DNA from 3 places in the Enterobacter wuhouensis genome. Region 3 is predicted to be linked to each of the others. Evidence: predicted binding sites of a transcription regulator. Region 3 holds the regulator's gene; each other region holds the start of a gene.
The links. Region 3 encodes sigma-54, which starts transcription at its own class of promoters, with help from an activator protein. Its sites were predicted from a motif close to GTTGGCACANNTTTCGCTNT; they were not measured.
Positions count from the first base shown of each region.

Region 1: VPX56_RS06710 (amino acid ABC transporter substrate-binding protein) is a predicted target of sigma-54. The motif match lies at 1,906-1,925, and genes of this name have one in related genera.
Region 2: glnA (glutamate--ammonia ligase) is a predicted target of sigma-54. The motif match lies at 1,679-1,698, and genes of this name have one in related genera.

Region 1 is NZ_CP142124.1:1,405,463-1,409,556, reverse strand. It holds gene corC (CNNM family magnesium/cobalt transport protein CorC) at 1-252, shown strand, start outside; gene lnt (apolipoprotein N-acyltransferase) at 258-1,796, shown strand; gene VPX56_RS06710 (amino acid ABC transporter substrate-binding protein) at 2,199-3,104, shown strand; gene gltJ (glutamate/aspartate ABC transporter permease GltJ) at 3,261-4,001, shown strand; gene gltK (glutamate/aspartate ABC transporter permease GltK) at 4,001-4,094, shown strand, end outside.
Region 2 is NZ_CP142124.1:4,750,614-4,754,707, reverse strand. It holds gene glnA (glutamate--ammonia ligase) at 183-1,592, opposite strand; gene typA (ribosome-dependent GTPase TypA) at 1,971-3,794, shown strand; gene yihX (glucose-1-phosphatase) at 3,928-4,094, shown strand, end outside.
Region 3 is NZ_CP142124.1:4,249,927-4,254,020, reverse strand. It holds gene ptsN (PTS IIA-like nitrogen regulatory protein PtsN) at 1-86, opposite strand, end outside; gene hpf (ribosome hibernation promoting factor) at 169-456, opposite strand; gene rpoN (RNA polymerase factor sigma-54) at 479-1,912, opposite strand; gene lptB (LPS export ABC transporter ATP-binding protein) at 1,960-2,685, opposite strand; gene lptA (lipopolysaccharide ABC transporter substrate-binding protein LptA) at 2,692-3,246, opposite strand; gene lptC (LPS export ABC transporter periplasmic protein LptC) at 3,215-3,790, opposite strand; gene kdsC (3-deoxy-manno-octulosonate-8-phosphatase KdsC) at 3,787-4,094, opposite strand, start outside.

The sequences.
Region 1 (4,094 bases), 2.0 Mb from region 3:
CACACCTGGACCGTGCGCGCGCTGGCCTCCATTGAGGACTTCAACGACGCTTTCGGCACCCACTTCAGCGATGAAGAGGTTGATACCATCGGCGGGCTGGTGATGCAGGCCTTTGGTCATCTTCCGGCGCGCGGTGAGACCGTTGACATCGACGGTTACCAATTCAAAGTCGCCATGGCCGACAGCCGACGTATTATTCAGGTTCACGTCAGAACACCGGACGACTCACCGGTGCCAAAACTGGAAGATTAATGTAAATGGCATTTGCCCCATTACTTGAACGCCAGCGCGTCCGTTTGCTGCTGGCGCTGTTGCTCGGAGCCAGCGGTACGCTGGCTTTTTCTCCTTATGACATCTGGCCCGCGGCCATTCTCTCCCTGATGGGGCTGCAGGGCCTGACCCTGAATCGTCGTCCGGTACAGGCTGCCGCCATCGGCTACTTCTGGGGGCTGGGGCTGTTTGGCTCAGGCATCAACTGGGTCTACGTCAGCATCGCGCAGTTTGGCGGCATGCCGGGGCCGGTTAACGTCTTCCTCGTTGTGCTGCTCGCGGCGTATCTCTCGCTCTATACCGGCCTGTTCGCCGGCATTCTCTCCCGCCTGTGGCCTAAAACCACCTGGCTGCGCGTGGCCATTGCCGCGCCGGTTGTCTGGCAAATTACCGAGTTCCTGCGCGGCTGGGTACTCACCGGCTTCCCGTGGCTGCAGTTCGGCTACAGCCAGATTGACGGCCCGCTGAAAGGGCTGGCACCGGTGATGGGCGTTGAAGCGATTAACTTCCTGCTGATGGTCGTGAGCGGCCTGCTGGTACTGGCGCTGGTGACGCGCTGCTGGAAGCCGCTGGCCGTGGCGCTGGTGCTGTTCGCCCTGCCCTTCCCGCTGCGCTATATCCAGTGGTATACCCTCGTTCCGGAACGCGCCATGCAGGTATCCATGGTGCAGGGCGATATCCCGCAGTCTATGAAGTGGGACGAAAAAGAGCTGTTGAATACGCTGAAGATCTACGCCAACGCCACCGAAAAGGTGATGGGTAAATCGCAGCTGATTATCTGGCCGGAGTCCGCTATTCCCGATCTGGAAATTAACCAGCAGCCGTTCCTCAACATGATGAACGACCTGCTGCTGGCGCGCGGCAGCACGCTGATCACCGGGATTGTTGACGCACGCCTGAATCAGCAGAACCGCTACGATACCTACAACACCATCATTACGCTCGGCAAGGATAGCGAATACAGCTACGGCTCCACCGACCGTTACAACAAGAACCACCTGGTGCCGTTCGGTGAATTCGTGCCGCTGGAGTCAATTCTTCGCCCGCTGGCACCGTTCTTTGACCTGCCGATGTCCTCATTCAGCCGCGGTCCGTACGTTCAGCCTCAGCTGCACGCCCACAACCTCGCCCTGACGGCGGCTATTTGCTACGAGATCATCCTCGGCGAGCAGGTGCGCGATAACTTCCGTCCGGATACCGACTTCCTGCTGACCATCTCTAATGATGCATGGTTTGGTAAGTCTATTGGCCCGTGGCAGCACTTCCAGATGGCGCGCATGCGTTCCCTGGAGCTGGCGCGTCCGCTGCTGCGCAGCACCAACAACGGCATCACCGCCGTGATTGGTCCGCAGGGTGAAATTCAGGCGATGATCCCGCAGTTTACCCGTGAGGTACTGACCACGAAAGTCACGCCAACCACGGGGCTGACGCCGTACGCCCGCACCGGGAACTGGCCGCTGTGGATTTTGACCGCACTGTTCGGCTTTGGCGCCGTGCTGATGAGCCTGCGTCAGCGTCGTAAATAACCTCACCTTCTGTTGCCGGGTCGCGCTGACGCTTACCCGGCCTACTTTCCCCTTGCTGTAGGTCGGGTAAGGCGTAGCCGCCACCCGACAATCCCTCCCAATTTTTAAATCTGGCACGCCTATTGCTTTGTTTATTCACGAAAACGCAGTTACGGCTTAACGTGCAACCTTGTCGCACCAGCGTAGTTCGTCGGTAGCACCGAAACGGTGCAACGAGAGATTATTGCCTCTGAATGGTGCGGCGCGCTTCGCAAAAATAAACAATAACGCAGCAAAATCTTTACATTAAGCCAGACTAAATGTTAACAAGCTTGCATAACACTGCACTCGCATCGCGCGAGATATAACAACATCACAATGGGTATCAATGCGTCACTGGCGCTGATAAGAAAGGAGTTGGGTATGCAATTACGTAAACTGGCCACAGCAATGCTGGTGATGGGGATGTCTGCAGGCGTCGTTCACGCTGAAGACGCTCCGGCAGCAGGAAGCACTCTCGACAAGATTGCCAAAAACGGCGTGATCGTGGTCGGCCACCGTGAATCTTCTGTCCCGTTCTCTTACTACGACAACACGCAAAAAGTCGTGGGCTATTCACAGGACTACTCCAACGCCATCGTTGAAGCTGTGAAGAAAAAGCTGAACAAACCTGACCTGCAGGTGAAGCTGATTCCAATCACCTCGCAGAACCGTATTCCCCTGCTGCAGAATGGCACTTTCGATTTTGAATGCGGTTCTACCACCAACAACCTCGAGCGTCAGAAACAGGCCGCCTTCTCCGACACGATCTTCGTGGTAGGGACGCGTCTGCTGACCAAGAAAGGCGGCGAGATTAAAGATTTTGCTGACCTGAAGGGTAAAGCCGTCGTTGTGACGTCGGGTACCACGTCTGAAGTGCTGCTGCATAAGCTAAACGACGAGAAGAAAATGGATATGCGCATCATCAGCGCGAAAGACCATGGCGACTCCTTCCGTACTCTGGAAAGCGGCCGTGCCGTCGCGTTTATGATGGATGATGCCCTGCTGGCAGGTGAACGTGCAAAAGCGAAGAAACCTGACAACTGGGAAATCGTCGGCACCGCGCAGTCTAAAGAGGCCTACGGCTGTATGCTGCGTAAAGATGACGCTGACTTCAAAAAGCTGATTGATGACACCATCGCGCAGGCGCAGACCTCCGGCGAAGCGGAAAAATGGTTCGACAAGTGGTTCAAGAACCCGATTCCACCCAAAAATCTCAACATGAACTTCGAACTGTCTGACGACATGAAAGCGCTGTTCAAATCACCAAACGATAAAGCTCTTAACTAATTAGAACGACAGGGGCGGGATCTCCTGCCCTCTCGATTGTCGGGAAGCATGGACAGACTATACGTTGAGTGGATCGTTCCCCACTCGGCGCGAAAAATGAGCTTCTCACCAATCTTCGAGGGTAGCGCTGCTACCCTTTTTTTTCTGGAGTTTATTATGTCAATTGACTGGAACTGGGGCATCTTTCTGCAACAAGCCCCGTTCGGCAACACCACCTATCTTGGCTGGCTGTGGAGCGGCTTTCAGGTTACCGTCGCGCTATCGATAACGGCGTGGATCATCGCGTTTCTTGTCGGATCGCTGTTCGGTATTCTGCGCACCGTCCCTAACCGCTTTCTTTCAACGCTCGGCACGCTTTATGTGGAACTGTTCCGTAACGTTCCGCTGATCGTGCAGTTCTTTACCTGGTATCTGGTCATTCCGGAACTGCTGCCGGAAAATATCGGCATGTGGTTCAAGGCGGAGCTTGACCCTAACGTCCAGTTCTTCGTCTCCTCCATGCTGTGTCTGGGGCTGTTCACCGCCGCGCGCGTCTGCGAGCAGGTGCGTGCCGCCATTCAGTCACTGCCGCGGGGGCAAAAGAATGCTGCGCTGGCGATGGGGCTGACGCTGCCGCAGGCCTACCGCTACGTGCTGCTGCCAAACGCGTATCGCGTTATCGTGCCGCCGATGACCTCAGAGATGATGAACCTGGTGAAAAACTCGGCCATCGCCTCGACGATTGGCCTGGTGGATATGGCCGCACAGGCGGGCAAGCTGCTGGATTATTCCGCCCATGCGTGGGAATCCTTCACGGCGATCACGCTCGCGTATGTTCTGATTAACGCTTTCATCATGTTGGTGATGAACCTGGTTGAACGCAAAATTCGCCTGCCGGGCAATCTGGGGGGCAAATAATGTACGAGTTTGACTGGAGTTCTATCGTTCCATCCCTGCCTTACCTGCTGGATGGCCTGGCGATCACCTTAAAGATCACCGTAATTGCCATCA
Region 2 (4,094 bases), 500 kb from region 3:
CAGTCTCCTGGAGTTGGTTGCACTAATTTAGTGCAGTATAGCTTTTTCGTCGTAAAAAGCGCGTGAGATCAGGTTGTTGGTGGAGAAAAAAGCCCATCCGAAGATGGGCTGAAAGTTTCCACGGCAACAACTAAAAACAGCTTGCGGGTCACGCGAAAAGGTCGCGTGAAACCCGTTAAAACTTAAACGCTGTAGTACAGTTCGAACTCAACCGGGTGCGGGGTCATGCGAACGCGGTCGTTTTCTTCGGTACGCAGCGCGATGTAAGCGTCGATAGCTTCATCGGTGAACACGCCGCCAGCCGTCAGGAACTCACGGTCTGCGTCCAGCGCCTGCAGGGCTTCTTCCAGAGAGCCGGCAACCTGTGGGATCTCTTTCGCTTCTTCTGGCGGCAGGTCGTACAGGTTTTTGTCCATGGCTTCGCCTGGGTGGATCTTGTTCTTAATACCGTCCAGACCGGCCATCAGCAGCGCTGCGAAGCACAGGTATGGGTTAGCCGCTGGGTCCGGGAAGCGCACTTCGATACGGCGCGCTTTTGGCGACGCAACAACCGGGATACGGATAGAAGCAGAACGGTTACGGGCAGAGTAAGCCAGCATGACCGGCGCTTCGTAGCCTGGGACCAGACGCTTGTAGGAGTTAGTGGTTGGGTTCGCCAGGGCGTTGATCGCTTTAGCGTGTTTGATAACACCACCGATGTAGTGCAGCGCCTGCTCGGACAGACCGGCATATTTGTCGCCAGAGAACAGGTTAGTGCCGTTCTTGGACAGGGACATGTGGCAGTGCATACCGGAACCGTTGTCGCCAAACATTGGTTTTGGCATGAAGGTCGCGGTTTTACCGAAACGGTGCGCAACGTTGTGCACAACGTATTTGTAGATCTGAATCTCATCCGCTTTTTTGGTCATGGTGTTGAAGCGGGTAGCGATTTCGTTCTGGCCAGCGGTGGCCACTTCGTGGTGGTGCGCTTCAACAACCAGGCCCATCTCTTCCATGATCAGACACATGGTAGAACGAATGTCCTGTGAAGAATCGACCGGAGGAACCGGGAAGTAACCGCCTTTCACGCCAGGACGGTGACCTTTGTTACCACCTTCGTATTTGGTGGAAGAGTTCCATGCGCCTTCGATATCATCGATAGCCACGTGGGAACCAGAAATTGAAGCGCCGAAACGGATGTCGTCAAACAGGAAGAACTCTGGCTCTGGCCCGAACAGAACGGTGTCCGCGATGCCGGTAGAACGCAGGTACTCTTCAGCGCGTTTCGCGATGGAGCGTGGATCGCGGTCGTAACCCTGCAGCGTGCCTGGCTCGAGGATATCGCAACGGATGATCAGAGTCGGTTCTTCGAAGAACGGGTCAATGAGCGCGGTGGTCGCGTCCGGCATCAGAACCATGTCGGATTCGTTAATGCCTTTCCAGCCGCCAATGGAGGAGCCGTCAAACATTTTGCCTTCTTCAAAGAATTCGGCGTTCACCTGATGAGCAGGGATTGTGACGTGCTGTTCTTTACCTTTGGTATCGGTGAAGCGCAGATCAACAAACTTCACTTCATGTTCGTTCAGCATCGTCAAAACGTGTTCAGCGGACATACTTAACTCTCCAGATTGGTCATTGTCGTCGTGGTAACGAGGTCTTCAATTTCTGTTTGTACTGGCTGTTGCCATGTATTTTTTATAAAGCGAAATCTGTGCCAACTTTTAAAACACCCCCAAAAGGCGTTATCATGCGCACCATAGTGCAAAAGGGCTGCACCACGATGGATTTGTTGCACCAGTATAGTGCTTCAATGTGAACATTGAGCACCATATTGGTGCAATTTACGTTAAAGTGCCCTTTTACCGCTCCGTGAAAGCGATCACAAAGCATCTCTGCAATACTTGTTTGCGGGGGATGTTTGTGATCCTGTTTTGTAGTGCGATTAATCCGTGTACAATAACGCGCTATTTCTAAATGCCTGAGGCAAAGTTGTGATCGAAAATTTGCGTAACATCGCCATCATCGCGCACGTAGACCATGGTAAAACTACCCTGGTTGACAAGCTGCTGCAGCAATCCGGTACGTTTGATGCGCGTGCCGAAACCCAAGAACGCGTGATGGACTCCAACGATTTGGAGAAAGAGCGTGGGATTACTATCCTCGCGAAAAACACCGCGATTAAATGGAATGACTACCGTATCAACATCGTTGATACCCCAGGGCACGCCGACTTCGGTGGTGAAGTTGAACGTGTAATGTCCATGGTAGACTCCGTTCTGCTGGTCGTTGACGCAATGGATGGCCCAATGCCACAGACGCGCTTCGTGACCAAAAAAGCTTTTGCCCATGGTCTGAAGCCAATCGTTGTTATCAACAAAGTTGACCGCCCTGGCGCGCGTCCTGACTGGGTTGTTGACCAGGTCTTCGACCTGTTCGTTAACCTCGACGCGACCGACGAGCAGCTGGACTTCCCTATCGTTTACGCTTCTGCGCTGAACGGTATTGCAGGTCTGGACCACGAAGACATGGCCGAAGACATGACCCCGCTGTACCAGGCGATTGTTGACCGTGTTCCTGCACCAAACGTTGATCTCGACGGCACCCTGCAGATGCAGATCTCTCAGCTCGACTACAACAACTACGTTGGCGTCATCGGCATTGGTCGTATCAAGCGCGGTAAAGTTAAGCCTAACCAGCAGGTTACTATCATCGATAGCGAAGGCAAAACCCGTAACGGTAAAGTCGGTAAAGTCCTGACTCACCTGGGTCTTGAGCGTATCGATAGCGACATCGCTGAAGCAGGCGACATCATCGCCATCACCGGTCTGGGTGAGCTGAACATCTCCGACACCATCTGCGATCCGCAGAACGTCGAAGCGCTGCCGGCCCTGTCCGTTGATGAACCAACCGTATCCATGTTCTTCAACGTCAACACCTCTCCGTTCTGTGGTAAAGAAGGTAAGTTCGTTACTTCTCGTCAGATCCTTGACCGCCTGAACAAAGAGCTGGTGCACAACGTTGCGTTGCGCGTTGAAGAAACACCAGACGCTGATGCATTCCGCGTGTCCGGTCGTGGTGAGCTGCACCTGTCAGTTCTGATCGAAAACATGCGTCGTGAAGGTTTCGAGATGGCGGTTTCCCGTCCGAAAGTTATCTTCCGCGAAATCGACGGCCGTAAACAAGAGCCGTTCGAAAACGTCACGCTGGACGTTGAAGAGCAGCACCAGGGTTCTGTGATGCAGGCTCTGGGCGAGCGTAAAGGCGACCTGAAAAACATGAATCCAGACGGCAAAGGCCGCGTACGTCTCGACTACGTGATCCCAAGCCGTGGTCTGATCGGCTTCCGTTCAGAATTCATGACCATGACGTCCGGTACAGGTCTGCTGTACTCCACCTTCAGCCACTACGACGACGTGCGTCCAGGCGAAGTGGGCCAGCGTAACAACGGCGTGCTGATCTCCAACGGTCAGGGTAAAGCGGTTGCGTTCGCACTGTTCAGCCTGCAGGACCGCGGTAAGCTGTTCCTGGGCCACGGTGCAGAAGTTTACGAAGGCCAGATCATCGGTATTCACAGCCGTTCTAACGACCTGACCGTAAACTGCCTGACCGGTAAGAAACTGACCAACATGCGTGCGTCCGGTACTGACGAAGCAACGGTTCTGGTTCCACCGGTTAAGATGACCCTGGAGCAGGCTCTGGAGTTCATCGATGATGACGAACTGGTCGAAGTGACTCCACAGTCAATTCGTATCCGTAAACGTCACCTGACCGAGAACGACCGTAAACGCGCGATGCGTGGTCCGAAAGAAGACTAATTCACTCCTCTTTTAGTCTCTAAAACCCCGCCCTTATGGCGGGGTTTTTCTTTTTCTGCGTTGTGTCCCTCTCCATAGCCAAACCTTATCTTTCCCGCTACAGTTACTTTTCCACGGCGAAAAGGAGATAAACATGCTTTATATCTTTGATTTAGGAAATGTAATCGTCGACATCGATTTCAATCGGGTGCTGGGCGCATGGAGCGATTTTAGCCGTGTACCGCTGGCGACGTTAAAGCAGAATTTTAAGATGGGGGAAACCTTCCACCAGCACGAGCGCGGCGAGATAAGCGATGAAGA
Region 3 (4,094 bases):
TTTTTGCTCTGGCAGTGAACGCCACTGCGGGTACATTCCTGGTTAAGGACATTGCTCAGTTGAAGAGCCGAATCGTTGTTCATCATAATTTCACCTAAGCGCTAACTGTACAAATGGCCTGTTGTGTTTCACAACAGGCCGTCCTGCACCCGTTAACTGCCCGGACAATTAGTGTTGTTTCAGTTTATCTTTATGTTTATTGAGCTGTCGCGCAAGCTTATCAATCAAGCCGTCGATAGCCGCGTACATGTCTTGCCCTTCCGCACTGGCATGGAGTTCACCCCCGTTAACGTGCAGGGTTGCATCCGAGATATGAGTCACTTTCTCCACTTTCAACACAATATAGACCTGATTGATCCTTTCGAAATACTGTTCGAGCTTCGCGAACTTCGTGTTCAGAAAATCGCGTAATGCCTCAGTAATCTCGACATTGTGTCCTGTGATGTTGAGCTGCATAGTGTCTTCCTTATCGGTTGTGTCAGACCAGTTGTTTACGCTGGTTAGACGGCGGAATGGATAAAGACTCTCGATACTTCGCAACAGTACGACGTGCCACCATAATACCCTGATCGGACAGCATGGTGGTTAACTTACTGTCACTCAGTGGCTTCGCGGGGTTCTCCGCTGCGATCAACTTCTTCACCAGTGCACGGATCGCCGTGGACGAGGCTTCGCCACCGCCCTCGGTGCTCACATGGCTGGAGAAGAAATACTTAAGCTCAAAAATACCGCGCGGGCTGTGCAGATACTTCTGCGTGGTCACGCGGGAAATGGTTGATTCATGCATCTCGACGGCCTGGGCGATATCCGCCAGCACCATCGGCTTCATGTACTCTTCGCCCTGCTCAAAGAACGCCTGCTGCTGTTCGACAATACAGCGGCTTACGCGCAGCAGCGTATCATTTCGGCTCTCCAGACTTTTGATCAGCCATCGCGCTTCCTGCAGGTTGCTGCGAATATATTGATTGTCTGAGTCGTTACGCACGCTGGTGCACATGGAGGCGTATTGCTGATTAATTTGCAGGCGAGGAATGCTGTCTGAGTTCAGTTCAACGACCCAGCGGTCGTTGTGCTTTCTGACCAGGACATCCGGGATGACATACTCGGGTTCGCTGGTCTGGATCGACTGACCGGGGCGCGGATCGAGCGACTGGATCAGGTTAACCGCTTCTTTCAGCACCTCTTCCTTCTGGCGCGTGACGCGCATCAGGGTACGGAAATCGTGGTTAGCCAGCAGATCCAGATGATCGCTGATGATTAATCGGGCCTCATCAAGCCAGGGCGTGGTTTTGTCGAACTGCGAGAGCTGGATCAGCAGGCAATCGCGCAGATCTTTTGCCGCGACCCCGACCGGATCGAAGCGCTGGATGCGCTTCAGGACGGCTTCAATTTCTTCGAGTTCAATCTCGTCGTCGCCGATGCTTTCCAGAATATCGTCAAGCGTGACGGTCAAGTAGCCGGTGTCATCGACGGCATCGACAATTGACGTCGCAATTGCGCGGTCGGTGTCGGAGAAGGGCGTCAGCTCAACTTGCCACATCAGGTAGTCCTGCAGCGACTGGGTCGTTTCGCCCTGATAAACCGGCAGCTCGTCGTCCTGATAATCTGCACGCGTGCCCGAAGGCGTTCCGGCGGTGTAGAGTTCATCCCAGCTGGCATCCAGCGGAAGCTCGTCCGGCATCTCTTTTTGTTCGAGCGCATCAACGGTATCGAGCGTTTCAGTGTCCTGCGATTGCTGAGTATCTACCTCGTCATGAAGATCGGTTTGCTCCAGCAGCGGATTGCTGTCCAGCGCCTGCTGGAGCTCCTGCTGGAGTTCTAACGTGGACAACTGCAACAGGCGAATTGCCTGCTGTAGCTGCGGCGTCATTGCCAGTTGTTGGCTGAGCCGTAATTGCAAACCTTGCTTCATGTTCAGAGCATTTTTCTCCGGTTCGGCGTTGTGTTACCTCTACCCTATCAGAGTCTGAAGTCTTCCCCAAGGTACACGCGCTTAACATGCTCATCTTCGAGGATTTGCTGCGGCGTACCGTGGGCGATCAGATGGCCCTGGCTCACAATGTAGGCGCGTTCACACACCGCCAGCGTTTCACGAACGTTGTGGTCGGTGATCAGCACGCCAAGTCCGCTGTCGCGCAGATGCTCGATAATACGTTTGATGTCGATAACGGAGATCGGGTCAACGCCCGCGAAGGGTTCATCCAGCAGGATGAATTTCGGGTTCGCCGCCAGCGCGCGCGCAATTTCAACACGGCGACGTTCACCGCCGGATAACGCCTGACCGAGGCTGTCGCGCAGGTGTTCGATGTGGAACTCCTCCATCAGCTCATTGGCGCGATCCTGACGCTGTTCGCTGGTCAGATCGTCACGAATTTGCAGTACCGCCATCAGGTTATCGTAAACGCTCAGGCGGCGGAAAATGGAGGCTTCCTGAGGCAGGTAGCCAATGCCACGACGCGCGCGCGCGTGCAGCGGCAGCAGGCTAATGTCTTCATCGTCGATGATAATGTTGCCCGCATCGCGCGGCACAATGCCGACGACCATGTAAAACGTGGTGGTTTTACCCGCACCGTTAGGGCCAAGCAGGCCCACGATTTCGCCGGAATTGACGGTCAGACTGACATCTTCCACGACGCGGCGGCCCTTGTAGGCTTTCGCAAGATTTTTTGCAGTTAATGTTGCCATAGCGAATTAGTTACTCTTCTTCTGTGCCGGGGCCTGGCCTTTGCCTTTGTCCTGCAGCTGGGACGGAACAAGCACGGTAGTCACGCGTTTGCCTTTCTCACTGGTGGCCTGCATTTTCTGCTCTTTCACCAGATAGGTGATCTTGTCGCCGGTGATATTGCTGTCCAGCTGCTCCAGATAGGCGTTACCGGTGAGGATAACCAGATCCTTCGCCAGTTCGTAATGCATGTGCGAGGCACGCCCTTTTACCGGCTTGCCGTTGTCCTGCATCTGGTAGAAGGTGGCCGGATTGCCATAGCCATCGATGATTTCTTTGCCCTGCTCGCCGCCTGGGCGGGTAACGACCACTTTGTCGGCGTTAATTTTGATCGTGCCCTGGGTCATGACGACGTTGCCCGTGAAGGTGACGACGTTACCCTGCATATCGAGCGACTGCGCGTCGGACTCGATATGAATTGGCTGCTCGGTATCACCCGTCACAGCAAAAGCGGGAAGACTGGCCGCCAGCATCGCACTGGCGATAATTACTTTAAGGCTGAGTTTGTTTGTTTTGAATTTCATAGGAGGTTCTAACCTTTTCAATCAGCTCGGCGTTTTTGCTGCGTAAGTTCCCGCGCATTCTCAGACCGCTGGAATTAAATGTAGTGCCATACAGTGTGACCAGATCCTGCGACGTGACATCCTGGGTCACCAGGTTGATTTGGGCATTATCCGTCGTAATTTTGCGCAGCTGCGAGTCAGGGGTCAGGGCGTTGACTTCAACGTGGCCGTACAGATACAGCATACGGTCGTTCGTCAGCTTTGCCCTGTCTGACTTAATCGACCACGTCGGCACTTTGTCCGTATCGAACGTGGTCATGACGGGCTGGGTAAACCAGGAAATACCGTCATCTGAAAAATATTCTACATGCTGGGCAATCAGCCGATAGTTCAGCGCCCCTTCAGGGCTGTAGACCACGGTGTCGCTGTGATCGCTTTTATAGGTTGGCTCGTTATTATTCACTACTTCTGTCTGCGTATCGTCACGATCGGCAAGATTCACGCCAATCAGGACCAGCGCAACAAGCGAAAGCAGAATGATAACCCAACGTCTGGTTTTACTCATATCGATTGCCCTTTGGCCTCATCAAGCTTGCCCTGCGCCAGCAGAAGCAGATCGCAGACTTCACGTACGGCACCACGGCCACCGTTAATATGGGTAACATAGTCAGCGCGCGGGATCAGCAGCGGATGCGCATCGGCCACCGCGATACTCAGGCCCACTTCCGCCATCACCGGCCAGTCAATCAGATCGTCCCCGACGTAGGCCACATTTTCCGGTGCGATAGCCAGTTTACCCAGCAGATCGTTGAAGGCGACCATCTTGTCGGATTGCCCCTGATACAGATGGGTAATGCCCAGCGTTTCAC